One region of the Gottfriedia sp. NPDC058432 genome, then DNA from elsewhere that is predicted to be linked to it. Evidence: a T-box and tRNA genes for the amino acid it is inferred to sense, from the RefSeq annotation. Region 1 holds a T-box; the other holds one or more tRNA genes.
The links. A T-box is a leader RNA that pairs with one kind of tRNA and senses whether it is charged. The one in region 1 lies ahead of ileS (isoleucine--tRNA ligase), so its partner is inferred to be a tRNA-Ile.

Region 1 (16,083 bases):
GTCCTGAAACAGCACAAGGTATCTTCGTAAACTTTAAAAATGTTCAACGTACAATGAGAAAGAAAGTTCCATTTGGTATCGCTCAAATCGGTAAAAGCTTCCGTAACGAAATTACCCCAGGAAATTTCACGTTCCGTACTCGTGAATTTGAACAAATGGAGCTTGAATTCTTCTGTAAACCTGGTGAAGAGTTAGAGTGGTATAATTACTGGAAAGAAACTGCTAATAAATGGCTTTTAGCTTTGGGTATGAATGAAGAAAATCTTCGTCTACGTGAACATAGTGCAGATGAATTATCACACTATAGTAACGCGACAACTGACTTTGAATATAAATTCCCATTTGGTTGGGGCGAATTATGGGGCATTGCGTCTCGTACAGATTATGATTTAAAACAACATATGGAATATTCAACAGAAGATTTCACATATCATGATCCAATTACAAATGAAAAATACGTACCATATTGTATCGAGCCATCATTAGGTGCAGATCGTGTTACATTAGCATTTTTAATTGATGCTTATGAAGAAGAGGCTTTAGAAGATGGTACTTCACGTACAGTAATGCGTCTACATCCTGCATTAGCACCATATAAAGCAGCAATTTTACCTTTATCAAAAAAATTATCAGAAAATGCACAAGAAGTATTTGCTTCTTTAGCAGAAGATTTCAATGTTGATTTTGATGAAACTGGTTCAATTGGTAAACGTTATAGACGTCAAGATGAAATCGGTACTCCTTTCTGTATCACTTACGACTTCGAGTCAATTGAAGATGGAAAAGTAACAGTTCGTGACCGTGACATAATGGAGCAAACTCGTGTTGCAATAAGCGAATTACAATCATTTTTAGCAAATAAAATTAAATTTTAATTTAGTTTTTTGAAATAAGGTGTCCTTTTGGACATCTTTTTTCATATATTTTACTAAAGCTTGTTTAAAGTTTAAGAAATTTACTAAAAATGGTAAAATAAAGGTATAAAATAAAGGAGGAGTTTAAATGAGAAGTTCAAATCCTATCTTAAATTCTGAACAATTAGCGAAATCAAGACATTCTGCTAAAGCGATGACGATGGGCGGGACAATTGGTAAAACAATAATCGCATTAATCTTACTAATCGCAACAGCAGGATACTCATATTATTTAACGGCTACTGGAACACTTAATTCTAAAGTGTTTATTGGATGTTTAATTGTTGCATTCATTATTGGGTTAGTAACATCTTTTTCTCCTAGAATTGCGCCGATTACTACACCTATTTATGCAGCAGTTGAAGGGATTCTAATTGGAAATATTTCAGCTGTTTACGAAGCGTCATATGGAATGATTGTCCTACAAGCTGTGTTATTAACAATTGCAATTATTGCAGGAACATTAATTTGTTATGCTACGGGACTTGTAAAAGTAACGCACCGTTTTAGATCAATTGTTTTCGGCTTAACAATCGGTGTATTTTTATTTTATTTATTAACGATGGTCCTTCAACTTTTCCATGTTCCAATTCCATACATCCATCAATCTGGTCCAATAGGAATATTTGTTAGTTTAGCGATTCTAGTAATTGCTTCATTAAATCTATTCTTGGATTTTGATTTAATTACGAAGAGTGTTAGACAAGGTGCGCCAAAAGAATTCGAATGGTATTGTGCTTTTGGTTTATTAGTAACAGTCATTTGGGTTTATATTGAAGCACTTCGATTCCTTTCGAGGCTTCGCGATTAAATAATTTTAGTCAGTCAGACCTTACTCTCAAATGAAAGTAAGGTTTTTTACTATATTTTGATATGAATTCGATCATGATTAGATAGAATTACAAAAGTGGAAAGTAGGGAAATAGATGAGTAAGAAAAAATTTGAGGTGTTTGAAAACGAAACGATTAATGAATGTTTAGAAAGAATGGAAAGAGAAGGCTATACACCAGTTAAAAGAATGGAAGTACCAATATTTTCGGAGCAAATGGTTAATGGAAAGGTAGAAATTGAACCGACTGGAAGAAAGATCGTTTTTGAAGGAAGATTAAATACGAATTAATATGAATAAAGATAATAATTTAATGGAATAGTAACCTTATATGAATAAAATGAGGTGAAAATATGCATAAATTAGCATGTCCACGCTGTAAAACAAACAAAAGTAGATTTTATTTAATCGAACAAAACCCAAAAGCAGTTAAATTAAATGCTCAAAGTGGTGATGTTGAAAGAGAAGAATATGTTTCAAGTGGGCTAGATCCATTTTTTGTTCCATATAAAGGTCCTGAATATTTAGTTCAATGTGGAGCTTGTGGTTTAATTGATCAAAGTGTAATGTTTGAAAAAACAGCGGAATCAATGTAATTTTAAAATAACAAAACTAAGTGTGAATATATAATTAGGTACAAACAAAAATAAGATGACCTTGTACAGAGGTCATTTTATTTTTGTTGGATAACTTTATTAAAAGTGCCAATTGTAAAGGGAACAATTTAGAAGTAGATTGATTTTTCTTTTGATTCTAGAACCAATCTTTTTTCTTGAACCACATCACTAATCCAATAATAATGATTAGCATGATGGCCCAACAGTAATAATAACCATACTTTAATTGAAGTTCAGGCATGTGAACAAAATTCATTCCGTATACTCCGACGATGAAGGTTAATGGCATGAACACAATTGAGACTGATGTTAACATTTTCATCGTTTTATTCATTTTATGTGAGTTCGTTGAAATATAACTTTCTCTAATGTCATTTGCCATTTCTCTGTTGTCTGCAATGTCATCTAATAATTTTACTAAGTGTTCGTAGACGATTCTTAATCTCTTTGTCGTTTCTTTGTCAATTTCAACATGTGTTGAATTTAATATACGATAAATTAAATCTTTTGTTGGTTTCACTGCTTTTCTTACTTTTGATAACTTGCTTAGTTGTGTTTTAATTCCATCGATCATGCTTAGATCGGAATTTGACCCTAATTCATCAATCTCTTCAATATCATCTTCAATTGTTTGGACGATTGGAAAGAATTTGTCAACAATTTCATCACAAATATGATACAGGATTCGTTCTGGTTTCATTCCTTTTGTACTCTTTAATTCTTTTAGTTTGTTCCACACGATTTGGATCGCATTAGACTTCTCCCAACAAAATGAAACGATGTACTTGTGGGATAAAAAGAGATCGATTTCAGCTTGTTCCATATTCTCCTGCAATGATTGTAGAATGATAAAACGATAGCCTTCGTAATAATCCATTTTTGGTCTTTCTTTATAGCTTACACAATGCTTAATTGCTATTTCATCAAAGTGGAATTGAGTACGTAATAAATCAATTTCTTCTTTTTTAGGTTTTTCAAAATCGACCCAAACCCAATCAATAAGTTCGGAATTTAATTCTTCAATTGATACATCAAATGCATGGGTTCCGTCTTTGTATATAGCCATCGTTTTGATCATTTTTGCTCACCACTTTTCTCGTTAATTTTCTCCAAAATCAGTTTATCACAATACTCGAATCAAAATAATTAAATTTGAATTAAGAAAAAATGTTTAAGAAAACTTTGACTTTTTAATACTAGATGGATATAATAAATAACAATTAAAGCACACAAATGAATTCAATGACGAGAAAAGTAATTTTCGATACTGTTCTACAGAGAGCCGGGGGAAGCTGAAATCCGGTGAATAGTACTTAAATGAAGATCCTCTCCGAGAAGTCAAACTGAAAACATAAGTAGGTTTGAACGGGTGTCTACCGTTAAAAGGAACGCGTATGATTGTACGTGGCTGAGTGCTATTGAAGAACGGACTTTTTTCAATAGAATTAGGGTGGTATCGCGGTTAAACCCGTCCCTTATCATAGGGGCGGGTTTTTGTGTGCTTTAAAAAAATAAGAGAGGCGATATCATATGGAAAAAGAAAATACAAAAGCAACAGTTCAGCATCGCGAAAAAAAGATTAGTGAACTTTGGTCTAAAAATAATACCTTTATTAAGTCAATTGAACAAAGAGAAAATAAACAAACTTTTGTTTTTTATGAAGGTCCCCCAACTGCAAATGGCTTGCCACATGTTGGTCACGCATTAGGTCGTACAATTAAAGATGTGGTAGCAAGATATAAAACAATGGCAGGTTTTCAAGTTGTTCGTAAAGCTGGATGGGATACTCATGGTTTACCAGTTGAACTAGGTGTTGAGAAGATGTTAGGCATTTCAGGTAAGGCAGAAATTGAACGTTATGGTGTAAAAGCTTTTCTTGAGAAATGTAAAGAAAGTGTTTTTACTTACGAGAAACAATGGCGAGATTTTACTCAGCAGTTAGGCTATTGGGTTGATATGGATGATCCATATGTAACATTGGATAATTCCTATATCGAAAGTGTATGGAATATCCTTGGGACAATTCATGAAAATGGTTTACTAGTAAAAGGTCATCGTGTTTCACCTTATTGCCCTAGCTGTCAAACATCATTAAGCTCACATGAAGTAGCGCAAGGATATAAAGACGTTAAGGATTTATCCGCAACGGTTAAGTTTAAATTGCAAGATGAAGAAAATGTCTATTTCCTTGGATGGACGACAACTCCGTGGACCCTTCCAGCTAATGTAGCGTTAGCTGTAAATCCAACAATGGAATATGTTCGTGCTAAAAAAGGTGAGGACGTATATATTCTTGCTAAGGCTCTATTAGAAAAAGTATTAAAAGCTGATTACGTCATTTTATCAGAATTTCTCGGGGCCGATCTAATCGGTATTAGCTATTTAGCACCATTTAATTTCGTAAATGTTGAAGTCGGACATAAAGTTGTGAAAGCTGATTTTGTGACAGAAAGTAGTGGAACTGGAATTGTCCATATCGCACCTGCATACGGAGAAGATGACTATAAGGTTGTTCAAGAAAATGGTTTATCTTTTGTAAATGTAGTGAATGAAAAGGGTCAATATACTGATGAAGTACCTAATTTTAAAGGTCGTTTTGTTAAAGAGTGTGATGTAGATATAGTGAGGTATTTAGCTGAATATGAATTATTATTTAGTAAAGAAAAATATGAGCACAGCTATCCTCATTGTTGGCGTTGTGATTCACCTCTTCTCTATTATGCGAATGAAAGTTGGTTTATCAAAACGACAGCATTAAAGGAACAGTTTATTAAAAATAATGAAGAAGTAACATGGCATCCAGATCATATAAAACACGGTCGATTCGGTAATTTTTTAGAACAAATGGTAGATTGGAATATTAGCCGAAAAAGATATTGGGGCACCCCATTAAATGTTTGGGAATGTGATTCATGTAATCATCAATTAGCACCAAAAAGTATAAATGAATTATGTAACTATTCAGTTGAAGAAATTGACGACTCAATTGAATTGCATAAACCATTTGTTGATGAAATCACTTTTAATTGTCCAAATTGTAGTGGGGCTATGAAAAGAACAGCTGAAGTAATTGATGTCTGGTTCGATAGCGGTTCGATGCCATTTGCCCAATATCATTATCCATTTGAAAATAAAGAGAAATTCGCAAAACAATTCCCTGCAGATGTTGTCATTGAAGGGATTGATCAAACGAGAGGCTGGTTCTATAGTTTGCTTGCAGTATCTACTTTATTTACTGGGAAAGTACCGTATAAACGAGTTTTATCACTTGGCCATGTATTAGATGAAAATGGTCAAAAAATGTCTAAGAGTAAAGGTAATGCACTTGATCCAGTAGAATTAATCCATAAATATGGAGCAGATTCATTAAGATGGGCTTTATTAGTAGATAGTGCGCCTTGGAACCCGAAACGTTTTTCAGAAAGAGTTGTTCAAGAGGCTAAATCGAAACTCATTGATACATTCGACAATGTTTATAGTTTTTACAGTTTATATGCCAATTTAGATGGATTTAATTCAAACAAACAATATGAGTATCAATCAAGTACATTGGATAATTGGATCATTTCACGTATGCATAGCACAATCAAAAATGTAAAGAAAAATTTAGAGGATTATCAATTTACAAATGCTGCAAGAGACATTGCTAAATTAGTAGATGAGGTCAGCAATTGGTATGTAAGAAGATCTAGAGAACGATTTTGGTCAAATGGAATGAATAAAGAGAAGGCAGCGGCTTACTATACACTGTTTGAAGTATTAACAAAAGTAAGTCAATTATTAGCTCCGTTTACACCATTCTTAGCGGAAGATGTATATCTTAATTTAACAAAACAAAGTGTCCATTTGTCTGACTTTCCAGTTTGCGATGAAACACTAATCGATGATCAGCTTGAAAAGGAAATGGATGCAGTTCTAAAAGTTGTGGAACTTGGAAGAAGCATTCGAAATGCAAATTCATTAAAGATTAAACAGCCACTAGCTAGTTTAACTTTAGTTAGCAACAATGAGGACATCGATTGGGATTTATATAAAGAAATTGTTTTAGATGAGTTAAACGTAAAAAAATTCCAACAAGTAAACAATGAAAATGAGTTTTCAAACTTAAAAATGAAATTGGATTTTAAAAAATCAGGAGCAAAATTTGGAAAGCTTTCAAATTTAGTCAATAAATCACTTCAAACATTAACAAATGAAGAAGCAAAAAAAGTGATTGAGAGCGGGTACGTTAATGTAGTCATTGAAACAGGAGAAACTGTTAAAGTCGATGCACAAGATATTTTAGTTGAAAAAAGTGCAAAAGAAGGATATGCATCTGCGACGTATGGTGATTATACAGTGACACTCGACACATTACTAACAGAAGAGCTTATCCAAGAAGGTACTGTAAGAGAACTAATTAGGTCTATTCAAGAATACCGAAAAGAATTGAATCTACCAATTAATATGCGTGTAGATATTGGAATAACAGCTAATCTAGAGTTTATTGAAATCATTGAAAAGTTTAAAGGAATGCTTGAGGAAAACTTATTAATGAGAAAACTAGTGGTTAAGAACCATGTAAACGGAAAAGAAATTAAAGTTGGTGATTATCAATCTGAAATTGAATTAGTTGCTTCTAATTAATTGAATCGTTAAAGTGAAATGACAGACTAAAACAATATTTTAGTCTGTCATTTTTTTAGGCAAACTACAAAAAAATTGGGCTATAGATTATAAGAGTTTTATTGGAATATCGATAGATGGATATCTAGAAACAAAAAGAAACTTATTATCATAACAATCATTAAATGCTTTAATTTTGATACTAATTTATTTTTTTAAAGGGGGAAAGAAAATCACCAAAACAATTGTATATTTTTTTTACAATATGCAATGAAAAATTAAATTAAAAGACTAAAATATTATAGTGTGGCAGTTGAATTATTGTTAGTTGATTCATTTGTTGCATCATGATTCTCATTCGAATTTGTGATCCGTATGACAATGATTAATAAAACGAACAAGTCTCTTATTATTCGATCGTTAGTTATTGTTCTTAGTAGGATTGCAAAAGCGAAAGTCTCAGCTAGATTACCACTAAGTAATAAATTTGAAATTTCTTTGAGAAGAATAATAATAAAATTTTCATTTAAATCCATATTATTGCCCCCTTACTTTATTTAGTAAAATATTAAAAAGACATAAAAAAGTGAGTGGTGACGAACTTTAAATTTGCAATTTCACCTCCAATGGGGGAGCACTTTTTTAGCTGACATAAAATAAATGAAAAAACCGCCCGTAAGCGGTAATGGATAATTGGATTATTTATTCGAGTTGAAGATTGGTTTTTTCATAATGAATCGTCTGTCAATACAGAAAGCTACTAACAAAGATAGTAGAACGGTTAGAAGTAAATGGCCGTAAGTTTTAAGCGGATATGGATTGCCCTCAAGATGGATACCATGCGCACGATATTCGAAACGTTTAATAGCGTGTTTGGCAGTTAACAGATCTTCTTGTTTAGCTAAGTCTTCTAATGGTGCTTCGAATAGATATCTGTTTGGTGAGTCACTATGGATAAGGAGAGTCTCTTTAGCATTACCTTTTTCATCCCAAAGCTTTATATCTTTTCCAGCAAGTGATTTTGCGTCGCCACCTGGTATGATCATTTTGTCTAATTTCGGAGCATTAGCTATTTGATGCCTAGCCAGAATATTAAGATGATGTTTCGTATTTATTGGAGCATCTGAACTTGACACAGTCAAGATTTGTGTAGTTCCGGTATCTCCATAAGAATCAAATATAGAAGATAAAGCTATTTCATCCATATCTTTATACAGAAGAACCCCGTTTTGGTTCTTATCCCAATTGAATCCAAGATTTAGTAAATATGTTGTAAATTCTAAATTCATCTTAAAAGGTTCTACTTTTGGATTTTGAACGAAATGGTACGTAGGATAATTAATTTCCTTAGCTATTTTTGCAGCCACAGGTTCCCCTAGTTTCTGAGAAATCAGATGAAGTACTCCATCGATCCCTGCGCTTTGACCGGCTGTAGTTAAGGTGTTTCCATCATGAACAAACCGCACATCCTCTTTCCATTGTGTTTCAGTATATTTCTTGATTAATAGAGGTAAAGCTTGCCAGTGTGAAGTGGCGGATTTCCCTTTTAATAAACCTGCATCAGCAAGATTCTCTGATCCACCACAAATACTTAAAAACGTCGTCGTTTTACTGTTGGAATGTTTTTGAATCCATTCGCGAGTTGGTTTATATTTCTTTTCATCTGTCATCTTCATATAAGGAACAACAATGATATCTGGACTTTTATTTAATAGATTATCCAGTTCTTTATAAGAGTAATGTGGGATTACATCCAAACCACCTGATAATGACTTGATGTTTTTTTCCGGTGCAACAGCATATACATTGTAAGCATCCGTCATAGAAAACAGTGTGTATGGAATGAGAAAATCGAAATCTTCAGTTGGTATTGATGAATCCGCCATCACAACTGCCACAGTAGGTTTATTTGGGTCAAACTGGGGAACTTTCACTCCTTGTAGTGAAGGAACTGGCTCATGGCGAACGTTTAAGTAAAAATCTTTTTGATGACGATTAAAGCCATAAAGCTCAAGTCCCCCGACAAACACAACTAAAATTAATAAATAAACAGCTAAACGCATGACTAATCTTTTCATGTTATAATCCTCCTTCGGAAACAAATGTATTGACTATCATAATAATCTCACCCTTTTGGGTATTAATATAATATCTTGAAGTACCCCCGCAGGGTATTTGTTTTATCTTGATTTCATATTACGTTTTTTCTAAACCTTTGGTAATCGTGCTAGAGCTTGATTTTTATTTCAGACTTCAGACTTAACTGGTTTCAGACCCTAGAAAAAGAAAGAGACCGAAATAGTCTCTCCTTGCATGCGCTAAAAAACCGTTTCAATTTAAAAGAAGTAGACTGTAACTTGAACAATAAATAGAGGTTGATTACATAAAGGGACTGCTGACAAATTAGTATTTAATTTGACAGCAGCCCCTTTTGTATTCCTTTAAATTTTCCTAAAAATAATTATTAAATTTTCTTTTTAAAACATATGGTAAAATATGGATATATTAAATCGGAAATTACTAATTGTTTATTGATAATAAAAATTATGTACACATGGAGGATTACATGGTGACACAACTTCTAATGTTATTACTGATCATTTCAATATTATCTGTAAATTTAATCGCATTTTTTTATTATCGAAAAACGAAAAATATATACTTCTCTGCATTTATTATCCTGATCTCTGCAGGAGTTTTAGCAATTGTTGAGGGATTCATCGCAATGATTATTCTTAAAGATGCTTTTGGATTCTTCTTCGGATTAAATCTTGTGGGATGCTATCTATTAATAAATAGTTTAATAGTTTTCCTGATTGCAATAATTGTAAGTATAATAAAGTTTTTTAAAAGCTTGCAGAAGTAAAGAAGCAGTTTAAATAGAATTAAATTTGGTTCAACTACCGAATTGAGAGGATTAAGAACAGACCGTTTTTGTGTATTAATTTTTGTCGAATAACTAAGAATACATCTTCCATTGATTAGAAATTACGATCATTTCAAGGGTAAAATAACCCGCCTTAAAATCAAAGGAGATAGAAACATTATGTAGAAATTAAATCTATTAAAATTGGAAGAATGATAGGGATCATATTTTGTTCGATTAACATGAATTAGAAATGAATTTTGATTGAACAAAATATTGAGGTGCTTTCTTTATAGAAAAAATCTACAATAATTAACCTTTCTATTTGAGGAAAGTATGGACTAGTTGATTAAAAGAAATATAGATCCAAATAACTTAATAACTAAAAAACTTGATTGTTAAGAATCATGTAAAGTGAAGTGACAGACTAATAAAATTTTAGTCTGTCATTTTTCTACTTAATAACTATTTTTTTACTAAACCTACTGTAAAAAGATAAAATTAAAAACACTTATTCAATTACCCTATGATTATGTAAAACTATTAATATAGGATGATCATTATTCGAGTATCCTCTAAAATACATTAAGTTAAACCAATTAAAAGATAAATGGAGGTACCCCAAATAAATATGGCGGAGCATTTGTTGAATATGTTCATTAAACCTCCTGTGCTGTCTATCTTCTTCATGATTGAGCCGGCGACCGTTAATCCCAAAAACCAAATCCAAGATACTGCAATACATGCGATCGTAAAGAGAACTTGTTCCTTTCCGACATATTTTAATGCACTTGTTCCAATCACACCCACTGTATCTAAGATTGCATGAGGGTTTAATAAGGATACTGATAAAGCAAAAATGATTTGCTGACGGCTAGGTAATGCTCTGTTCGATTCACTTGTTGTTGGTTTAGAACGCCAAATGACATAGCCCATGTAAACTAAAAACAAAATACCAGAAATCATCAGACTAATTCTTAGCCATTCAAATTGTAGAACGATCGTGGAAAGTCCAAAAACAGCTAAAAGAATTAAAAAAGTATCACATAGCGCAGCAGTAAAAGTCGCTGGAAGCGCTCGAATTAGTTTTGATTGAGTAGCACCTTGTGAAAATACAAATACATTCTGTACCCCTAAAGGTAAAATAAGTCCGAATGCTAAGACTAGACCATGAATAATAGCTTCCATCTAATCAACTCCCTTTCAATTACTATCGTACTATGATAAAACTAAAAGAAAACAACCAATTGGATGGTTTTATATCCATCCAATTTAGGGGGAGTTAGATGAAATGGAAACCAAATCGTGATTCTCATTTGACTGTTCAAGATCAAATTGTAGATTGGATAAAATCTCGTATTGAACGAGGTGATTGGTCTGTTGGCACAAAGATTCCAACACAGCGCCAACTAGCAACGCAATTTAATGTGAACCGCAGTACCGTTCAACTTGCACTTGATGAATTAAGGGCAGATGGTTTGATCGAATCAAAAGTGGGTTCAGGGGTATTTGTGGCTAACAATTCCTGGAACGTACTTTTGAGCAAATATCAACCAAATTGGCAGAGACATATTGAGTCAAGTATTCATAAACCAAACTACCATACGATTCAACTCATAAATGAATATGAGCAAATGGATCATATCATACGTCTTGGAACAGGTGAATTATCACCTGATTTACTACCAACTAAACAAATAGAAGATTCGTTAAAAAAGATTTCACTTGATTCTAAAGCAATTGGTTATTCATCTCCGCAAGGAAGTGAAAAGCTCAGAGGAATTTTATGTAATTATTTAAAAAAACGCGGTATTGAATCAGCACCAGAGAACATTTTAATTGTTTCAGGTGCACTTCAAGCACTTCAATTAATTGCAGTTGGATTATTAGAAGAGGGATCTATTTTATTTCAAGAACAATTTTCGTATTTAAATTCAGTACATCCCTTTCAATCTAATGGAATGCGAATGATTTCAGTTTCAAGGGAACATCTATTACCAGATAACATACGTGCACTTAAAGGGAAGAGGCAATCTTTATTCTATTGTGTTCCAACACTAAACAATCCAACAGGCTATAATTGGTCGTTGAAAGAAAAACAAAATCTATTTAATACTTGCAAAGAGCTACAAATTCCGATTATTGAAGATGATGTTTATCACGAATTGCTATTTGAATCATCTTCACCGGCTATAAAATCGCTTGATACATCAGGGCAAGTTCTTTATATAGGGAGTGTATCCAAAACACTAAGTCCGGGATTAAGAATTGGTTGGGTTGTTGCACCTTCACCTGTAATTGAACGATTGGCTGATATTAAAATGCAAACAGATTATGGTTCAAGTGGCTTTTCGCAAGAAATCGTATCATACTGGATCTCAAATGGACTATACGAAAAGCATCTTATTAACCTTCGTGAACAATTGCAAAGAAGAGCTAAATACGTAGAAGAAATTTTAGAAAAGGAATTTAAAAAAATAGCTTCATGGAAAAAGCCTGAAGGTGGTTTCTACATATGGCTCAGGTTTCATAATCCAATTGTAAATAAGACTTTATTTCTAAAATTACTTAAACAAAATATATTGATAAATCCAGGTTATATTTACGATCCAAGAGATTTACACCATATTCGTCTTTCATATGCATACGCGTCTTTGGAAGACTTAAAAAAAGGGTTAAATATTTTACAACAAATAATCCAGCAACTGTGATTTTATTTCATTTTTTTGAGAGTGTTGATAATAAGAAACCGATTTTGAACAGTTAAAAGAGCACCGAGATCTCGATGCTCTTTTATGTTTATTTATTGTGTTATTTTTATTACTGCAACTTAGTCTTTTATTGAATACTTGCTTGAATTTTTAAGTTTTCAAACCCACGAAAAGCAACATTTTTACGGCGAGTCGGCTCCTCAATTAGAACTGGATTAACTAAATGTCTTATTAGTTTTTCTATTGCAATTTGTCCTTCTAATCTAGCAAGAGGTGCACCTAAGCAGAAATGCGGGCCGGATGAAAAGGATAAATGTTTTATATTTTTTCGAGTGATATCAAATGTTTCAGGATTATTTGTGATTTTTGGATCGTAATTGGCTCCACCTAATGAAACCATAAAGTAATCGCCTTTTTTAATCGAATTTCCAGCGAATTCAAAGTCTTCTCTAGCCCATCTAGATGTAAAAATAACGGGTGATTCGTATCTTAATATTTCTTCTATTGCAGAAGGAATTAACGTTAAATCATTTTTTAATAGCTCAAATTGCTCAGGATGTTTTAATAATAAATAATAGCCATTCGTTATTAAATTAACCGTCGTTTCATGACCAGCAATTAATAATAGAAGACAACTTGCGATCATTTCATCCTCATTTAATTTGTCTCCAGATTCCTCTGCTACGATTAAATTACTGATTAAATCCTCTTTAGGTTCTAATCTTCTTTCAGAAATAAGATGTCTGAAATAATTAGAAGCATCAAGAATATGCTTTGATACTAATTCTAAATCCTCTATAGTCGTATTAAAATCAATAAATTTAATAAATGCATCAGACCAATTGCGAAATAAATCTCGATCTTCTTTTGGAACACCTAAAAGGTCAGTTATTACAAATACAGGTAATAAATATGAAAAATCACGAATTAGCTCGTGTGTAAATTTCCCCTTCATATTTGCGATTAAATGATCAGCAATTTCATTTATAGAAGCTCGTAAATTTTCAACCATTCTTGGAGAAAAGGCTTTGTTCACGAGATTTCTCAATCTCGTATGATCAGGAGCATCTCGAAATAACATCATTTTTTGATTTATTGCAATTGCAGGCATAACACTTTCAGGTAATTGTTCAGGTGGAGTGACTTTGGATGCTTCTTTTATAAAACGAGGGTCTTTTAGCAAGATTTCTGCTTCTCTATAACCTGTTACTAGCCAACCAGTTCTCTGAAATAGCTCTGTGTAAAGCATAGGACTTATTTTTCTCGCGCTACTAAAATACGAATATGGATCTTTGTAAAAATGCTGTGGATTCACTTTTAATTGATTGTTCATGTACCTGTTCTCCCTTATGAATGAAATGAGTCTATTTATTTCTATTTCTGTGAAAATGGATTATTCCCAAATTTTGGATAACACAAAAAAAGGATACTTTTGTACAGAATGATTTTCATGAGGAATTAGGTATAAATGAATAATAAATAAATCATATGAAATTTAAGAAAATTAAATCATGATTTATGGTAAAATAAGGTATTTCAATTGAAAAACTGATTTTTATGAAATAATTCGATGGTTGTGAAAGGGGTAATATGATGGATTTTCCAGTTCTAGAAACAGAGAGATTATCTTTAGTACAAATTACACAAAAAAATGTAGATGAGATATTTTCCATCTTTTCAAATGAAGAGGTAATTAAATACTATGGTATGGAACCTTTTACAGAAAAAGATCAAGCGGTTAAAATGATCGATTCCTTTCAAACTAGATTTGAAAATCAACAAGGAATACGCTTTGGAATCGTAGAAAAAGAATCAAAAAAATTAATCGGAACAATTGGACTAAATAATTTAGTTTTACACGCTAGACGAACTGAAATTGGATATGATTTATTACCTGAATATTGGAGAAAAGGATTTATGTCAGAAGCAATTAAGGAAATTACATCATATTGCTTTGATAAACTAGGACTATATCGAATTGGAGCTAATATTTTCCCAGATAATACAGCCTCAGCTACCTTAGTTGAGAAGATAGGCTTTCAAAAGGAAGGATTATTGAGAGGCTATTTAGTTCAAGGGGATCAGTCTCATGATTTAAACGTATTTTCTCTCATTAAACCTGATTGGCAAAAATAAAGCGAACTATTAAACTTAGATATTATATTTATAATTTTTGTTGCTCTAGAAAAATGATAAACTGAAATAATCATAATATAGTAAAATGGTCCAACTAAGGAAAAGGAGAAATGGAATGATTAAAGCTGTAATATTTGATTTTGATGGTCTAATTGTCGATACTGAGTCTGTTTGGTTCGAAGCATATAAGGAAGTACTACATCGGTATGAAGTGGAGTTAACTCTTCAAAAGTTTTCAGAGGTTGTGGGAACAAGTGATGAGATTTTATTCGATTTTATTAATTCAAATTTAAAAGAACCAATTGAAAAAGAACTAATCGAACAAATGGCTAAAGAGCTAGTTGATGAGAAACTACTCGAGCCTTCTTTAAGAGAAAGTGTAGAAGACTATTTAATTTCAGCAAAAAATGCGGGATTAAAAATAGCTTTAGCTTCTAGCTCATCAAAAGAATGGGTAGAAAGTTTCTTAAAAAAATTAAATATTTATAAATACTTTTCAGTAATTAAGACAAAAGATGATGTAAAGAAAGTTAAACCAGATCCAGAGTTATATTTAAAAGCAATTGAGGAAATTGGAGTTCAAGTATCAGAGGCTATTGCATTTGAAGATTCGTTGAACGGATTAATTGCTGCAACGAAAGCAGGATTACACTGTGTAATTGTTCCTAATCAGGTTACCTCACATTTAGAGTTTGAGAATCATAGTTTACGATTATCATCTATGGCAGAAAAATCTTTAGAAGATGTAATTAAGCATATAACTGGAAAGTAAAGTAGAAACCCTTCCCAAAAAGGTCAATGGATTCGGTTATTTGGATGAAAACAATAAAAAGCATATACATTGGAGATACAATTCACAACTGAATTTGTATCTCTTTTTTTATTGTGATATCAGTGTCAATTAGAAATTACTTCACTTTTTAATTCTTACTTTAAGTATTTTAGGGCAATTTAAAATGTTTTAAAAGGAACGACTGCTTCGATGGTCATTTTTATTGCACCAAATAGCAGATTAGTTGAAGAAGGATAGTATGTGATTTATGTAGAATTGGTATTAAAAAATGAAAATAGGTGAAATTTAATGAGCAAAATAATAAGCTACTATAATCAATTTGATGAGTGGGGAAGGCTTGAACGCGAACCAATTGAGTTCCAAGTGAATTGGCAATTTATAAAGAAATATTTGCCTGAAACAGGATATATACTTGATAATGGAGCTGGACCTGGAAAATACTCAATGGAGCTTGCTAAAGATGGATATAGAGTAACATTAACTGATTTAACACCTAAATTAGTTGAGATTGCTAAAACCAAAGCTCAAGACTTTCAAATAGAAGGGCAATTCGATGGTTTTTATACTGCTGATGCGAGAGAGCTTAATATGCTCAATGATGAACAGTTTGA
Region 2 (16,083 bases), on a different contig from region 1:
TGTGAGAGTAGAACGTCGCTTGGTTTGATGGAGGATTAGCTCAGCTGGGAGAGCACCTGCCTTACAAGCAGGGGGTCGGCGGTTCGAGCCCGTCATCCTCCACCATATGCCGACTTAGCTCAATTGGTAGAGCAACTGACTTGTAATCAGTAGGTTGGGGGTTCAAGTCCTCTAGTCGGCACTCTTTATGAGCCATTAGCTCAGTAGGTAGAGCATCTGACTTTTAATCAGAGGGTCGAAGGTTCGAATCCTTCATGGCTCACCATTTTCTAAAAAGAAAATATTTGCGGGTGTGGCGGAATTGGCAGACGCGCTAGACTTAGGATCTAGTACTTCGGTGTGGGGGTTCGAGTCCCTTCACCCGCACCATTTATCTTGTTAATCAGTATATGCGGAAGTAGTTCAGTGGTAGAATACAACCTTGCCAAGGTTGGGGTCGCGGGTTCGAACCCCGTCTTCCGCTCCATGTATACTGCCGGGGTGGTGGAATGGCAGACACACAGGACTTAAAATCCTGCGGGGGTTGACCCCGTGCCGGTTCGAGTCCGGCCCTCGGTACCATTTTTATAATATGCGCCCGTAGCTCAATTGGATAGAGCGTTTGACTACGGATCAAAAGGTTATGGGTTCGAGTCCTTTCGGGCGCGCCATATTGCTTCACCTGTAATTCTGAACGGGAAGTGGCTCAGCTTGGTAGAGCACCTGGTTTGGGACCAGGGGGTCGCAGGTTCAAATCCTGTCTTCCCGACCATTTAAAACATGGGGCCTTAGCTCAGCTGGGAGAGCGCCTGCCTTGCACGCAGGAGGTCAGCGGTTCGATCCCGCTAGGCTCCACTTGAAGAACTTAAATTAATTTATTATGGCGGTGTAGCTCAGCTGGCTAGAGCGTACGGTTCATACCCGTGAGGTCGTGGGTTCGACTCCCTCCGCCGCTACTTATTTAAGGACCTTTAGCTCAGCTGGTTAGAGCAGACGGCTCATAACCGTCCGGTCGTAGGTTCGAGTCCTACAAGGTCCACCACTTATAATGGAGTAATACCCAAGTCTGGCTGAAGGGATCGGTCTTGAAAACCGACAGGGGTGTAACAGCCCGCGGGGGTTCGAATCCCTCTTACTCCTCCATTTTTATTAAACTTTATATAAATGGAACTAACTTAGTTAGTATCCACATTATCGCGGGGTGGAGCACGAACGAATATGCTTCGAAGAAATTACTTCAGCATACCAATCGAGCTGCTACTTGCATAATCATCCTAAGATTGGGATGGTCTTAACAAAATAACTTTATTGGAACTATATTAAATAGTATCCTCATTATCGCGGGGTGGAGCAGTCTGGTAGCTCGTCGGGCTCATAACCCGAAGGTCGCAGGTTCAAATCCTGTCCCCGCAACCAAATGGTCCCGTGGTGTAGCGGTTAACATGCCTGCCTGTCACGCAGGAGATCGCCGGTTCGATCCCGGTCGGGACCGCCATTTAAGTTGGCTCGGTAGCTCAGTCGGTAGAGCAGAGGACTGAAAATCCTCGTGTCGGCGGTTCGATTCCGTCCCGAGCCACCATCTTAAATACAAAAAATGATTATTATAATAAGCCGACTTAGCTCAATTGGTAGAGCAACTGACTTGTAATCAGTAGGTTGGGGGTTCAAGTCCTCTAGTCGGCACTCTTTATGGCGGTCGTGGCGAAGTGGTTAACGCATCGGATTGTGGTTCCGACACTCGTGGGTTCGATTCCCATCGGTCGCCCCATATTTTGCGGGTGTAGTTTAATGGTAAAATAGAAGCCTTCCAAGCTTCGGTCGTGGGTTCGATTCCCATCACCCGCTTTTTATAAAATTTAATGGGCCTATAGCTCAGCTGGTTAGAGCGCACGCCTGATAAGCGTGAGGTCGATGGTTCGAGTCCATTTAGGCCCACCATTAATTTTTATAATTAGTTTTTCCGCAGTAGCTCAGTGGTAGAGCACTCGGCTGTTAACCGAGTGGTCGTAGGTTCGAATCCTACCTGCGGAGCCATATGATAGAGAAGTACCCAAGTGGCTCAAGGGGCGCCCCTGCTAAGGGTGTAGATCGGGTAACCGGTGCGAGGGTTCGAATCCCTTCTTCTCTGCCATATTTTTTTTTGGCCCGTTGGTCAAGCGGTTAAGACACCGCCCTTTCACGGCGGTAACACGGGTTCGAGTCCCGTACGGGTCATAACTAAAGCTCAGTTATTTGTGATAACACAGGTAACTGAGTTTTTTATTTGTCTTTTTTAGGACTTTAGTGAACGACATTTAATTGAATACGCCTTTCTTCATATATTAGAGTGTTCTTCTTTCATTTTAGGATGTACAGGGAGGGAGCTCTTATAGTTGTAATATGTTTGCTGTCAATTTTACAAATAAAGTAATAGAAACAGCACATCGTAGTCCTAGCTCTCCACGGGTTTGCTATTCCTCTTTTCCATTATTCTTCATTCGAGTCACAAATCCTTATTTTTCAATACTAATATCCTTTTCACTCATTTTAAATCTAAACATCATCAGTTGATCTATTAACTATTATCCTTCTTCCATAGAAATTAGAAAGCAAGAAATTGAAAGCAAGCGCAATATCTTAGTGTTAAAATGTGAATAGCTAAAGATGAGGTGATTAAATGAACGGATTAAATAATGAGGTCATGTGGAATGCAGTTGAATCATGCGATGAAAACTACGATGGAGTGTTTATTTATGCAGTTAAGTCCACTGGGATTTGTTGTAAACCTTCGTGTAAGTCAAGAACTCCATTAAAAGAAAATGTATCATATTATCCGTCATTTTCCTTGGCAATTAACGAAGGATACCGTCCATGTAAAAGGTGTCGCCCTGATTTACTTCACACAAATGAAGAGGATATTATTTTATCAGCTAAACATTTTATTGAAAAAGAATATCGAAATAGCTTAACATTGGATCGGTTAGCAAAGGAAGTTGGAGTAAGTAAATTTCACTTGCAAAGATTATTTAAAAAATCCACAGGTTTATCACCGTTAGAATACGCAACTAAGTTAAGAATGATAGAAGCTTTAGGATTGTTACAAGATACTGAGAAAACTATAACTGAAATAGCGCATAAACTTGGCTTTAAAAGCTCGGCACATTTTTCAAGCATGTTTCGTCATCATTTTCATTACACTCCAACCATATTCAGAAAGGGGTTAAATAAATGAAATTAAAAGATGGAATAGCTTTATTGAGCCTAGCTGCATTATGGGGAGCTTCATTTTTATTTATTCGAATAGCTTCACCAGTTTTTGGACCAATTTTAACAATACAAGGAAGAGTTACAATTGCAGCGTTTGCCCTGGTGCTATATTTGGTAATTACTAAAAAGTCATTACACTTTAAAAAGAGATGGAGACAATATTTAATAATAGGGGCATTAAATGCAGCAATTCCATTTACATTAATTGCTACATCAGCATTGCATCTGACAGCCTCAATGTCATCCATTCTAAACTCTTTGACGCCATTATTTACAGCGCTTGTTGTCTTTTTATGGACGAAAGAAAAGTTGAGTATGCGAAAGTGGATTGGAATAATAGTGGGAGTAATAGGAGTGATTTTGTTAGTAGGGTGGAGTTCAATTCCGTTTACTTATGATGTTAAAATAGCAATTGGACTTGCAGTTTTGTCGACTATTTCATATGGAATTGCAGGTGTTTATGCAAAGAAAGCATTTGCTTCAGTGCCACCACTATCAATTGCAGCAGGTCAACAAATTGGTGCTGCAATTTTACTTTTACCTTTTACATTTTTAAATTTTACTGCATTTACAGATAAAATTTCGGGAGTTGCTATATTAGCAGTTCTAGGATTAGCATTATTTTGTACTGCTATAGCCTATTTATTGTACTTTTATCTTATCGAAAGTGTTGGGCCAACCAAAACATTAAGTGTTACTTTTTTAATTCCTGTGTTTGGAATGATCTGGGGAGTTCTTATTTTGAAAGAACATATTACATTAGGAATGTTGTTTGGTTTTCTTGTCATTTTATGTGGTGTATTTCTAATTTCAGATATTCGTTCACGTGTAGTATCATCAAGTAAACGAATGCAAGTTTAATAAGCAATTGAAGAATATGACAAAAAAGGATTTTCGTAAAAAACGAAGATCCTTTTTACTATATTACGATTGTTATTTAAGTGAGCTTAAAGTCAGTTCAGGAAAATAATGAAATTGACACGAGCTTTAGTAAGTTTGAAGTGAACCTATATAAATGGATCTCAATAATTTTTGTTGAATTGCCTCTAACGTAAGTCAGTTAATTTAATTACACTATTTTGATCAACACATATATTTGCTTGGTCTTCCATATTACCGTATAAATTGAATTCAGTTTAGAGATTATTTTTAATTTCGCATCTGAATTTCTAAATAGTTTGTTGTTGATTTCTAAATATTTTCCCCCAAAAAACTCTCCTACTTAATCCGACAATCTTCTACAAATCTTTTTAAATATAAAGTTTATATGAGATAAAAGTGTGAAATATGTATGAAATTTTATGAAAAATCAAATTTTTACAAATTGTTACAAGGGAATTTCGGAATATGATGTATAAATATACATGAATATTCGTTCGACAAATTCGACATTTTTACGACAAGTGCAATAATGACAACGGTTTCATGAATGGTTATTCATTTTCGGAAAAATTTTTTTGAATTTTTTTTGCATAAAAACAAGGTGAATATATATATTTGTAGAATATTAAGAGATAGAAGAATTTAAGAGATTGTAATGAGGTGAGGATGTTGCTTTTGACACGGCCAACTGAGTTTGATGTGCATTTATTCCATGAGGGAAGTTTATTCCATAGCCATGAATGCTTTGGGGCACATGTAGTAAAAAAAGGGAATAAAGTTGGAACTAATTTTACAGTGTGGGCTCCACATGCGAAAGGTGTCTCAGTTGTTGGGGACTTTAATAATTGGAATGGTTCTGAACATGAAATGGAAAAGTTGAACGATCAAGGGATTTGGACGATATATATCCCCGAAATTGGTCATGGGACGATATACAAGTATGAAATATCAACCAAACATGGTGATGTTTTATTAAAAAGTGATCCTTTTGCATTCTATAGTGAACTACGACCAAGCACAGCTTCGATCGTTTATGATCTTTCGGGCTACAAATGGAAAGATGCAAAATATCGTAAGCAGAAATTTAAAAAGTCTGTATATGAAGAACCAGTTTTGATTTATGAAGTACATTTAGGATCTTGGAAAAAGAAGAAAAACGGTGATTTCTACACTTATGCGGAACTAGCGACAGAACTAATTCCATATGTAAAAGATCATGGTTTTACACATATTGAAATATTACCATTAGTTGAACATCCATATGATCGTTCTTGGGGGTATCAAGGAGTAGGATATTTTTCATCTACTAGTCGATATGGAAATCCTCATGAGCTAATGAGCTTTATTGACGAATGCCACCAGCAAGGATTAGGAGTCATTATGGATTGGGTCCCAGGTCATTTTTGTAAGGATTCTCACGGACTATACATGTTTGATGGTGAACCGACATATGAATATGAAGGTTATGATGCTAGAGAAAATGAAGTATGGGGAACAGCGAATTTTGATTTATCAAAACCAGAAGTAAAATCATTTCTTATTTCAAACGCCTTATATTGGATGGAATATTTTCATATTGATGGTTTCAGAGTAGACGCAGTTGCAAATATATTATATTGGAAAAATAGAAATGAAGAGAATCCTTTTGCAACTCACTTTTTAAGAAAATTAAATGAAGCGGTATTTGAACATGATCCACAAGTATTAATGATTGCAGAAGATTCTACTGATTGGCCATTAGTTACTGCACCTACATACGAAGGTGGATTAGGTTTTAATTTTAAGTGGAATATGGGTTGGATGAATGATGTTTTGACTTATATGGAGAAACACCCAACGGAAAGAAAGCATCATCATAATAAGATGACTTTCTCGTTTTTATATGCCTTCTCAGAAAATTTTGTTTTACCTTTTTCACATGATGAAGTAGTACATGGTAAGAAATCTTTGCTAAATAAAATGCCAGGTACATACGAGGAAAAGTTTGCTCAATTAAGGGTACTATTTGGTTATTATTTAGCTCATCCAGGTAAGAAGCTTTTATTTATGGGAAGTGAATTTGGGCAATTTGATGAGTGGAAGGATTTAGAGCAAGTTGATTGGATGATTAAAGATTATGAATATCATTCCAAGATGAACAAATATTTCAAAGAATTATTATCGATTTATAAAAAAAATAAATCACTTTATGAAGTTGATAATCATTGGGATGGATTTTCATGGATTGATGCAAATAATGCAGATCAAAGTGTATTTTCATTTATCCGAAAAGGAAAAAACAAAGAAGATTATGTCATCGTAATCTGTAATTTTAGAGAAGTTTCCTATGACACATATCGAATTGGAGTACCAGCAAAGCAGCGTTTTAAAGAATTGCTTTCAAGTGACTATGTACAATTTGGTGGCGATAGTAAAATAAATCGTTCTGCCATTGAATCAGAAGAAATACCATTTCATGGTTTACCATACAGTATTGAAATAGCATTACCTGCCTTTAGTTTTACAATCATACGTCCAGTTAAAATGCGAAAGGGGATTAGCAGCAATGGTTCAGAAAAAATGCGTAGCAATGTTACTAGCAGGGGGAAAAGGGAGTAGATTAAGTTCTTTAACAAAGGAACTAGCAAAACCAGCCGTGGCTTTCGGAGGTAAATATCGAATAATAGATTTTACTTTAAGTAATTGCACAAATTCAGGTATTGATACTGTTGGGGTGCTAACCCAATATCAACCACTAGTACTAAACTCATATATTGGTATAGGAAGTGCATGGGATTTAGATCGCTTAAATGGTGGGGTAACTGTTCTACCTCCATATTCAGAAGCATCTGGCGTTAAATGGTATACAGGTACTGCAAGTGCGATTTATCAAAATTTAAATTATATAAAGCAATATCAGCCTGAATATGTGTTGATTCTTTCAGGCGACCATATTTATAAGATGGATTATAGTAAAATGTTAGACTATCATGTTGAAAAAGAAGCAGATGTATCTATTTCAGTTATCGAAGTTCCGATTGATGAAGCTAGCCGTTTCGGGATTATGAATACAAATGATGAAATGGATATTATAGAATTTGAAGAAAAGCCTCAATATCCAAAGAGTAATTTAGCATCAATGGGAATTTATATTTTTAAATGGAATGTTTTAAAAGAGTTTTTAGAGATGGATGATCGCAATCCAGAATCAAGTAATGACTTTGGTAAAGACGTTATTCCACTTTTATTAGAAGAAAAGAAAAAAGTAGTTGCTTACCCTTTCAAAGGTTATTGGAAAGATGTTGGTACAGTAAAAAGCTTATGGGAAGCTAATATGGATTTGTTAAATGAGGATAGTGAACTAAATATATATGATCGTGATTGGCGCATATATTCAGTTAATCCGAACCAACCACCACAATATATTGCACCTACGGCAATCGTTGAAGACTCTCTAATTAATGAGGGGTGTGTAGTTGAAGGATTTATATCACATTCTGTATTATTCCAAGGAGTAACAATCGGAGAAGGCAGTATGATAAAAGATTCTGTCGTTATGCCAGGTTGTGTTATTGGAAAAGATGTTCGAATTGAAAGTGCAGTAGTAGCTCCTGGAATGGTTATTCCTGATGGAAGTCTTCTAGGTCCTGAGAAAGATTATGAAGAGGTAATTCTAGTTACAAGCGGAGAATAAGAGGTGGCTCATTCCTCAAATAGAAAAATAGATTGAGAGGGTTATTTGATGAAACATACTATGCTAGGAATAATTGAGGCGTCAACACATTTTGAATCTTTAAAGCCGTTAACACAGCATCGACCATTAGCAACACTTCCTTATGCAGGTCGATATCGTTTAATCGATTTTATGTTAAGTAATATGGTGAACTCAGGTATTACGAGTGTCGCTGTATTTCCTGATCAACCTTATCGATCAATTATTGATCACTTAGGCTCTGGTAAGCATTGGGACTTAAATCGTAAAAAGGATGGACTATTTATTTTTACGCCTGAGCCAACTGATGGAGCTTTTGGTACATTCGATTTCATCGAAAAGCATATTCAATTTTTACAACGTTCTACTCAAAAGTATGTAGTAGTAGCAAATACTTATACGATTTGTTCAGTGGATTTTAGACCAGTTTTAAAGAGACATATCGAAACAAATGCTCAAATTACTGAGTTAAAGCAGTTCGGTAAATCTTTAAATATCTATATCCTTGAAAAAGAGTTATTGTTAAAGCTTTTTGAAAACTTCCATGAAAAAGGCTATGAAACAATTATGGACGTTGTACGCGATCAAAATAATGAGGTTGATCTAAGTGCGTATGAAATACCTCAACAAGTTTCAATCATTCAAACAATTGAGGATTATTTCGAGCAAAGTATGAAATTATTAAATCCTGAGACATGGAATCAATTATTCTTAAAATCTTATCCTGTCTTTACTAAGGTTAAAGATGAGCCACCAACAAAATATTCAAAAGAAGCTATTGTAAAAAATTCAATTGTAGCTAATGGATGTGAAATTGAGGGAACGGTTGAAAATAGTATTATTTCAAGAGCTGTGAAAATTGGAAAAAATACAATTATTCGCAATTGTGTTGTTATGCAAAAATCAATCATTGGAGATAATTGTATATTAGATGGCGTTATTTTAGATAAAGATGTTCGAATTGAAGATGGTGTTGAAATAAAAGGAAGCTTAAGTGAGCCAGTAGTGCTTCAAAAAGGTTCAGTCCAAGGAGCGTTGATTCAGTGGTAAATGTTTTATATATTGTTTCAGAATGTGTACCATTTGTTAAATCGGGAGGGCTTGCAGATGTTGCAGGCGCTCTCCCGAAGTATTTAAATAAACTAAATATGAATGTAAGAGTAATGCTTCCATTCTACTCGTTAATTCCCGCTAAATATAGAGAAGAGGCTAAGCTAGTAAAAGAGCTTTCTATAAATCTAGGCTGGAGAAAACAGTATTGTGGTTTATTTGAATTGAAAGTAGAAGGAACAACCTATTATTTTATTGATAACGAATACTATTTCAATCGTGATAAGTTGTACGGTCATTTTGATGATGGTGAGCGTTTTGCATTCTTTTCTTTAGCTGCAATTGAATGTATTAAAGAATTAGACTTTAAACCAGATGTAATTCACTGTCACGACTGGCATACAGCAATGATCCCATTTTTCATGAAAGAGTATGGCGCATTAAAAGAGATTAATCCAAAAATGAAATCTGTTTTTACAATCCATAACCTTCAATTCCAAGGCGTATTTTCAAAAGAAGTAATGGACGATATGTTAGGTATTGATGAACAATATTTCCGCGATGACTATTTGAAATTTTACGATTGTATCAACTTTATGAAAGCTGGAATCATTTCAAGCGATTTCGTAACAACTGTTAGTCCAACTTATAAAGAAGAAATTAAGCATGAATTTTTTGGAGAGCAATTAGATGGACTATTACGTGAGCAAGATCACAAACTTTTTGGGATTGTAAACGGAATCGATGAAACAATTTATAATCCATCTACTGATCGAAAAATTTACTCTAATTTCGATGAATTTACCATCGAAAATAAGACAGAAAATAAATTGAAATTGCAGGAGTCACTTGCATTAAAAGTGGATGAAAATATTCCTATTATTGCAATGGTTTCCCGATTAACAAGTCAAAAAGGCATTGACCTCATTCAACACGTATTCCCTCAAATGATGGATCATAATGTCCAAGTAGTCATTTTAGGTTCTGGTGATGAAGAATTCGAGAACTTTTTTAAAGCAATGGAGCATAACTACTACGATAAAGTAAGAGCTTATATTGGATTTGATGAAGGCTTTGCTCATCAGATTTATGCAGGTGCAGATTTATTCCTTATGCCTTCTCTATTTGAGCCATGTGGACTAGGTCAGCTTATTGCGATGAAGTACGGGTGTGTTCCTATTGTAAGAGAGACTGGGGGGCTAAATGATACTGTCCAGTCATATAATGAAGAGACGAAGAGTGGAACTGGTTTTACTTTTAGTAACTATAATGCTCACGATATGCTTCACACAATTGAACGTGGATTGAGTATTTATGAGAATAAAAAACATTGGAAATCAGTCAGAAGGAATGCAATTAGAAGAGATTCAAGTTGGTTAAAATCTGCTAAAGAATATGCAAAACTATATATGCAGTCTTCAAAGTAAAAATCTTTTAGGGCGAGGTGATTCCATGTTTTCTAGTGTGGAGGAGTTTGAGTGGTGTTTTAAAGAGAAACTAGAAAGTATGCATGGAAAGAGTACTGCAGATAGCACTACTCAAGAGCAATTTCAAACACTTGGAACGATGATTCGCGAACATATAAGCGGTAATTGGTTAGGAACGAGTGAACAATACCGCTTAGAGCGAAAGAAACAAGTTTATTATTTATCAATTGAATTCTTATTAGGAAAGCTTTTGAAAAGTAATTTAATTCATCTAGGGCTTAGAGAGTTATGTGAATCTGGCCTCGAGAGATTAGGAATTTCTTTAAGTGATCTTGAGGAGTTTGAAAGTGATGCTGGACTTGGAAATGGTGGACTTGGACGATTAGCATCATGTTTTCTGGATTCGTTAGCATCACAAGACTTGCCAGGTCATGGATGTGGCATCCGCTACAAACATGGTCTATTTGACCAAAAAATTGTTGATGGATATCAAGTGGAGCTACCTGAGCAATGGCTGAAATACGGAAATGTTTGGGAAGTTAGAAGAGATGATGAAGCAATTGAAGTTTTATTCGGCGGGGAAGTAGAAGCATTTAATAATAAAAATCGATTGGAATTCCGCCTTCATGATGCAGAAGCAATCACAGCGGTACCGTATGATTTACCGATTATTGGCTACCATACAAACACGGTAAATACATTGAGACTATGGAGTGCTGAAGCGTCTACTCATTCCTCAAATAAATCACTGATGAAATATAAGCGAGAGGCAGAAGCAGTTTCAGAATTCTTATATCCAGATGATACACATGATGAAGGAAAGATTTTACGTCTAAAACAGCAATATTTTTTAGTTTCTGCAAGTATTCAAAGAATAGTAGATTCATATAAGGAGCAGTATGGTAATATTCGTAAGCTTCATGAAGAAATTGCTATTCATGTAAATGATACACATCCAGTTTTAGCGATTCCAGAGTTAATGAGAATTTTAATTGATGTTGAAAAGTTATCCTGGGATGAAGCATGGGAAATTACAACTCAAACGATTTCATATACGAATCATACAACTTTATCAGAAGCACTTGAAAAATGGCGAGTTGATTTATTTAAGCCTTTATTGCCAAGAATTTATATGATTGTAGAAGAAATAAACGAAAGATATTGTAAAGAGCTTTGGAACAAATACCCTGGTGATTGGGATCGAATTGAACAAATGGCTATTATTGCTCATGGAGTCGTTAAAATGGCTCATTTAGCAATTGTAGGCAGTAAGAGCGTTAATGGGGTTGCTGAAATCCACACCGAAATTTTAAAACAAAGAGAAATGAAGCTTTTTTATGAGTATGAACCATTCAAGTTTAATAATAAAACAAATGGTATTACACATAGAAGATGGTTACTCCAATGTAATCCTGAGCTTAGTAGCTTAATAAATGATTCGATCGGAGACGGTTGGATACACGAACCAACTCAACTTGAGAATCTATTAGAATATCAAAATGATGATGCATTCTTATCGCAATTTATGGATGTAAAGAAAAAGAGAAAAGAAGTTCTCGAACATTATGTTCACTATACAAATGGAATTGCATTAGATACAGATTCAATCTTTGATATTCAAGTAAAAAGGATGCATGCATATAAAAGACAATTATTAAATGTTTTACATATCATGTATTTATATAATCGTTTGAAGGAAGATTCACATTTTAAAATGCATCCTAGAACCTTTATTTTTGGAGCAAAAGCATCTCCTGGCTACTACTTTGCTAAGAAAATCATTAAATTAATTCATTCAGTGGCTGATATTGTTAATAATGATCGCTATATAAGTCAATTTATTAAAGTGATTTTTATTGAAAATTATCGAGTTTCATTAGGTGAAATTATTTTTCCAGCAGCGGATGTTAGTGAACAAATTTCGACAGCAAGTAAAGAAGCTTCAGGTACTGGTAATATGAAATTTATGATGAACGGTGCTTTAACGCTTGGTACACTTGACGGTGCAAATATTGAAATTTTAAGAGAAGTTGGCGAGGAGAATATTTTTACATTCGGACTTACAGCTGATGAGGTATTGAATTATTACCAATACGGTGGATATAAAAGCAGTGATTATTACCATCATGATCTGCGAATAAAAAAGGCGTTAGATCAATTGCTTCACGGATTATTTCCGTTACCAAGAGAAGAATTTGAACCAATTTTTGATTCGCTCATGTCTTATAATGATGAGTATTTCTTACTTAGAGATTTCTCTTCATATGTGAAAGCGCATGAATGTATTAATAACACGTATCAAAATAAAAGGGATTGGGCTATAAAGAGTCTTAACAATGTTGCGAAATCAGGTTTTTTTACGAGTGATCGCACGATTCGTCAATACGCATCAGAAATATGGAATATTCATCAAAGAACTTTACACCATTCTTAACCTCCTCTTAGATTATTAGGAGGTTTTTCATATCATGATGAAAAGCGAGAAAGGAGAGATACGTTGAAATTCCTTTCAGTTGACTATGATAAGGCCTTAGAATTATTACTTTGCATTGAACAGGCATATGCTCAGTTTGAGAATGATGGTAAATTTATGATTCCAGCAAGCTATTCATTAGTAGATACAATTAAAGCATGTGCAATTAGCGAGCTAGAATGGTTTGGCTATATTATTGAAAATGATGAATCCGTGAACATTGTGTTTCGAGGAACGAAATCAGATTTGGATTGGTTAGCTGATTTAAAAATTGATCAAGACTTATTTCCTTATGTGATGAACGGTGGGTGTGTCCATTCGGGGTTTCTATCAATTTATCAATCTTGTCGAGAAATGCTTTTAGAAATTGTGAAGGAAAAGGCTCTTTCAAAAAAAATATTCATAACGGGTCATAGCTTAGGTGGTTCATTGGCCACGTTATTAGGATATGAAATAGCAATGACTGGAATTTGTAACCCGAATGTCTATTCATTTGGCTCTCCTAAAGTAGGGAATATAAAGTTTAAAGAAAACTACGATGAAAATGTTAGGCATAGTTTAAGATTTGTAAATTTATATGACATGGTCCCTTTAAGCCCACCCTTTAAAGTAGAAGTGAAGCCATTAAACATTTTTTTAGAATACGTACAAGTGAAACATCCAATCACTTTTTCACTAAATAAAGGGTCTATTAAGAATAGTCACCTTCTATCGACTTATATTGAAGGCGTTAAAAAGATGCAGTCGGATTATGATTATACTCCAACCTTTACTTACAAAATACGTGAAGCAGAACCAGAAGAAGAGGAAGTAATCTAATGGTTAATAGAACAAAAAAAAACTAGTCAAGATTTCGTTGACTAGTTTTTGTATGTATACAAAAAATGTTTTTAAAGTAGTCTAAATTATTCTTTACCATCCAACAAATTACCAAGTCCACCTAATATACTTCCTTCTTCTTTAGATGAATTTGGTAAGTATTGACCAATTCGAGAAGCTAATCTTGCTAAAGTTAATGATTGAACCCAAATTGTTCCAGGACCTTGTAATGTAGCGAAGAATAGACCTTCTCCTCCAAAAAGTGCAGTTTTTACATTTCCAACATATTCAATTTCATAATTAACATCACCAGTGAAGCCAACAATACATCCGGTATCGATTTTAACTTTTTCACCTGGCTGAAGTGTTTTTTGGTAAATTGAACCACCAGCATGCAAGAAAGCAAGACCATCACCTTCGAGTTTTTGCATGATAAAGCCCTCACCACCGAATAGACCGGTACTCAATTTCTTTCTAAACTCGATTCCAACTGAAGTTCCTTTTGCTGCTGCTAAGAAAGAATCTTTTTGACAAATGATTTTATTTCCATACTCATGTAAATCTAACGGTATAATTGTTCCAGGGTATGGAGCGGAGAAACTAACAGTTTTTAAAGAGCTTGAACGGTTTGTAAAACTAGTCATAAACAAGCTTTCACCTGTAACAAGGCGCTTACCTGCTCCGACCAATTTTCCAAATAATCCACCTGATTGCGTTGAACCGTCACCAAATATTGTTTCAAGTTCGATACCATCATCCATCATCATCATTGCTCCGGCTTCAGCAACCACGGTCTCTTTTGGATCAAGCTCTACTTGTACAAACTGCATATCATGGCCATGGATTTTATATGTAACTTCATGAGAATTTTTCATTTTTATTCCTCCTTTTAGTTTAACTATACAAATATTGTAATACTAAAATCTAGTTATTTAATAATAAAAAATTTGATAAATTATTACAGAATCCTCGATTATTTTGACTAATTAATGAGAAAATATACCATTTTTAAAGAAAGCTAGGTAGGTCAAAATGTATAAAAGATAAATATTAAGAATTATATAAAAAATTCTCTCAATTTAGCCCGAGTGTCATTGACGCTCTTTTTCAGATATGATATATTTAAGTTACTATTAACTGCATATTTATTTGAAGGTAAGAAATTAACGATACATTTGCACTACAAAATTTTTAGTAACGCTCATTTTTCTTTGTCTTGAAAAGAAGTTTTGACCACTTTCAATGTTGTAGCAATCCTTTAGCCGATTGGACAATGACGTTCTTTTTCTTTACCCCTCTTTTATGCACGCATTAATAGTGTATATATGTATTTTTAGGAGGTATTATCGATGGAATTCGGTAAAGTTAAATGGTTTAACAGCGAAAAAGGATTTGGATTCATCCAAACTGAAAGTGGAAACGACGTATTCGTACACTTCTCTGCAATTCAAGGCGAAGGTTTCAAAACTTTAGAAGAAGGTCAAGAAGTTCAATTCGAAATCATCGAAGGAAACCGTGGACCACAAGCAGCTAACGTAAACAAAAAATAATTTTTGTTATGTTCAAGGCATCCTTTTTTAGGATGCCTTTTTATATTAATCTAGAAATCTATCTATTTAGTACGTAGATATTGTAGTTTAAATAGGTTGCAAATAATGACCAAATAGAATAGGGAATGAGTAATACAAATGAAGTTTTTGAATGTTTGTAAGCGATGGTCGTTAAAAGAATTGCTGTAACAAAGACGAGTCCGCAGTCGATTGTAGCCATCAATAAATCTTTTTGTTTGAATTGGAAATAGCTAAACAACTGGTTAAATACATAATTAATAATAAATACAAAATAAAACCATTTTGCTTTTTTAAAGGATTTTCCTAAAGAAACGATTATACATACGCTTAAAGAAATAAAAGAATATAAGAATGCCCAAATGATTCCGATTGTTTTACCTGAAGGAGTATAGCTAGGTTTAATTAAATGACTATACCACTCGTAGTCGATTGGAAATAAAATAGATGAAATAAAAAATAAACAGTATAAGGAGAAAAATAATACAATTAACTTAATATCCATAAAACCTCCTCAATTAAGTTGTCTTGATTAAGTATATGTATTTAATTTAAAAATATAAAAAAAACGACCACATTGTAGTAATCGTTTTTTAATGAAATTTCAACTCATTTAGTACTTTTCAATGTCTTTCACATCAATTTCAGATAATTCTCCGTTTAAAGCTTGTTCTTCGTAATCATCAAGATCTTGTTCATATTGTTCATGTTTTTTTGTAGGGTAGACAGTTTGATTTTTTCCGTAAATATCAGTACCGATAAAGTTTTCAAATTCTTCTACATAACCTACATTTTCATAGCTCTCAGTAAATGTGCTTCCATACTCCTCAATATTATTAAATTCAAAATCAGACGGTGTTTGAGAATTTCCGTATCTTTCAACATCTTGTAAAGCATCTTCGGCGTCATACATCATTGAGCGATCTTTAGGATCTCTACTAAATGGAG

Region 2: it encodes a tRNA-Ile, which carries the amino acid that the T-box ahead of ileS (isoleucine--tRNA ligase) is inferred to sense. The anticodon was not compared.

The regions. Positions count from the first base shown of each region.
Region 1 covers NZ_JBHXLC010000009.1:41,066-57,148, forward strand. Annotated here, with positions in the region: gene ACFWM3_RS10990 (glycine--tRNA ligase) at 1-875, shown strand, start outside; gene ACFWM3_RS10995 (Bax inhibitor-1/YccA family protein) at 1,003-1,725, shown strand; gene ACFWM3_RS11000 (NETI motif-containing protein) at 1,841-2,035, shown strand; gene ACFWM3_RS11005 (DNA alkylation repair protein) at 2,098-2,340, shown strand; gene corA (magnesium/cobalt transporter CorA) at 2,498-3,439, opposite strand; T-box leader at 3,595-3,840, shown strand; gene ileS (isoleucine--tRNA ligase) at 3,892-6,987, shown strand; gene ACFWM3_RS11020 (hypothetical protein) at 7,266-7,502, opposite strand; gene ACFWM3_RS11025 (DJ-1/PfpI family protein) at 7,665-9,044, opposite strand; gene ACFWM3_RS11030 (3-isopropylmalate dehydrogenase) at 9,536-9,832, shown strand; gene ACFWM3_RS11035 (LysE/ArgO family amino acid transporter) at 10,418-11,020, opposite strand; gene ACFWM3_RS11040 (aminotransferase-like domain-containing protein) at 11,119-12,543, shown strand; gene ACFWM3_RS11045 (cytochrome P450) at 12,671-13,876, opposite strand; gene ACFWM3_RS11050 (GNAT family N-acetyltransferase) at 14,137-14,679, shown strand; gene ACFWM3_RS11055 (HAD family hydrolase) at 14,795-15,451, shown strand; gene ACFWM3_RS11060 (class I SAM-dependent methyltransferase) at 15,761-16,083, shown strand, end outside.
Region 2 covers NZ_JBHXLC010000001.1:70-16,152, forward strand. Annotated here, with positions in the region: partial or broken rRNA gene rrf (5S ribosomal RNA) at 1-24, shown strand, start outside; tRNA gene ACFWM3_RS00010 (tRNA-Val) at 30-105, shown strand; tRNA gene ACFWM3_RS00015 (tRNA-Thr) at 109-181, shown strand; tRNA gene ACFWM3_RS00020 (tRNA-Lys) at 190-265, shown strand; tRNA gene ACFWM3_RS00025 (tRNA-Leu) at 287-369, shown strand; tRNA gene ACFWM3_RS00030 (tRNA-Gly) at 392-466, shown strand; tRNA gene ACFWM3_RS00035 (tRNA-Leu) at 475-561, shown strand; tRNA gene ACFWM3_RS00040 (tRNA-Arg) at 574-650, shown strand; tRNA gene ACFWM3_RS00045 (tRNA-Pro) at 675-751, shown strand; tRNA gene ACFWM3_RS00050 (tRNA-Ala) at 762-834, shown strand; tRNA gene ACFWM3_RS00055 (tRNA-Met) at 862-935, shown strand; tRNA gene ACFWM3_RS00060 (tRNA-Ile) at 945-1,021, shown strand; tRNA gene ACFWM3_RS00065 (tRNA-Ser) at 1,030-1,122, shown strand; tRNA gene ACFWM3_RS00070 (tRNA-Met) at 1,319-1,395, shown strand; tRNA gene ACFWM3_RS00075 (tRNA-Asp) at 1,399-1,474, shown strand; tRNA gene ACFWM3_RS00080 (tRNA-Phe) at 1,483-1,558, shown strand; tRNA gene ACFWM3_RS00085 (tRNA-Thr) at 1,590-1,662, shown strand; tRNA gene ACFWM3_RS00090 (tRNA-His) at 1,672-1,747, shown strand; tRNA gene ACFWM3_RS00095 (tRNA-Gly) at 1,754-1,824, shown strand; tRNA gene ACFWM3_RS00100 (tRNA-Ile) at 1,841-1,917, shown strand; tRNA gene ACFWM3_RS00105 (tRNA-Asn) at 1,939-2,013, shown strand; tRNA gene ACFWM3_RS00110 (tRNA-Ser) at 2,020-2,110, shown strand; tRNA gene ACFWM3_RS00115 (tRNA-Glu) at 2,122-2,193, shown strand; gene ACFWM3_RS00120 (bifunctional transcriptional activator/DNA repair enzyme AdaA) at 2,636-3,190, shown strand; gene ACFWM3_RS00125 (DMT family transporter) at 3,187-4,086, shown strand; gene glgB (1,4-alpha-glucan branching protein GlgB) at 4,774-6,705, shown strand; gene ACFWM3_RS00135 (glucose-1-phosphate adenylyltransferase) at 6,653-7,780, shown strand; gene ACFWM3_RS00140 (GlgC family sugar phosphate nucleotidyltransferase) at 7,829-8,848, shown strand; gene glgA (glycogen synthase GlgA) at 8,842-10,275, shown strand; gene ACFWM3_RS00150 (glycogen/starch/alpha-glucan phosphorylase) at 10,301-12,709, shown strand; gene ACFWM3_RS00155 (lipase family protein) at 12,773-13,567, shown strand; gene ACFWM3_RS00160 (TIGR00266 family protein) at 13,654-14,442, opposite strand; gene ACFWM3_RS00165 (cold-shock protein) at 14,917-15,117, shown strand; gene ACFWM3_RS00170 (TspO/MBR family protein) at 15,176-15,640, opposite strand; gene ACFWM3_RS00175 (TraR/DksA C4-type zinc finger protein) at 15,749-16,083, opposite strand, start outside.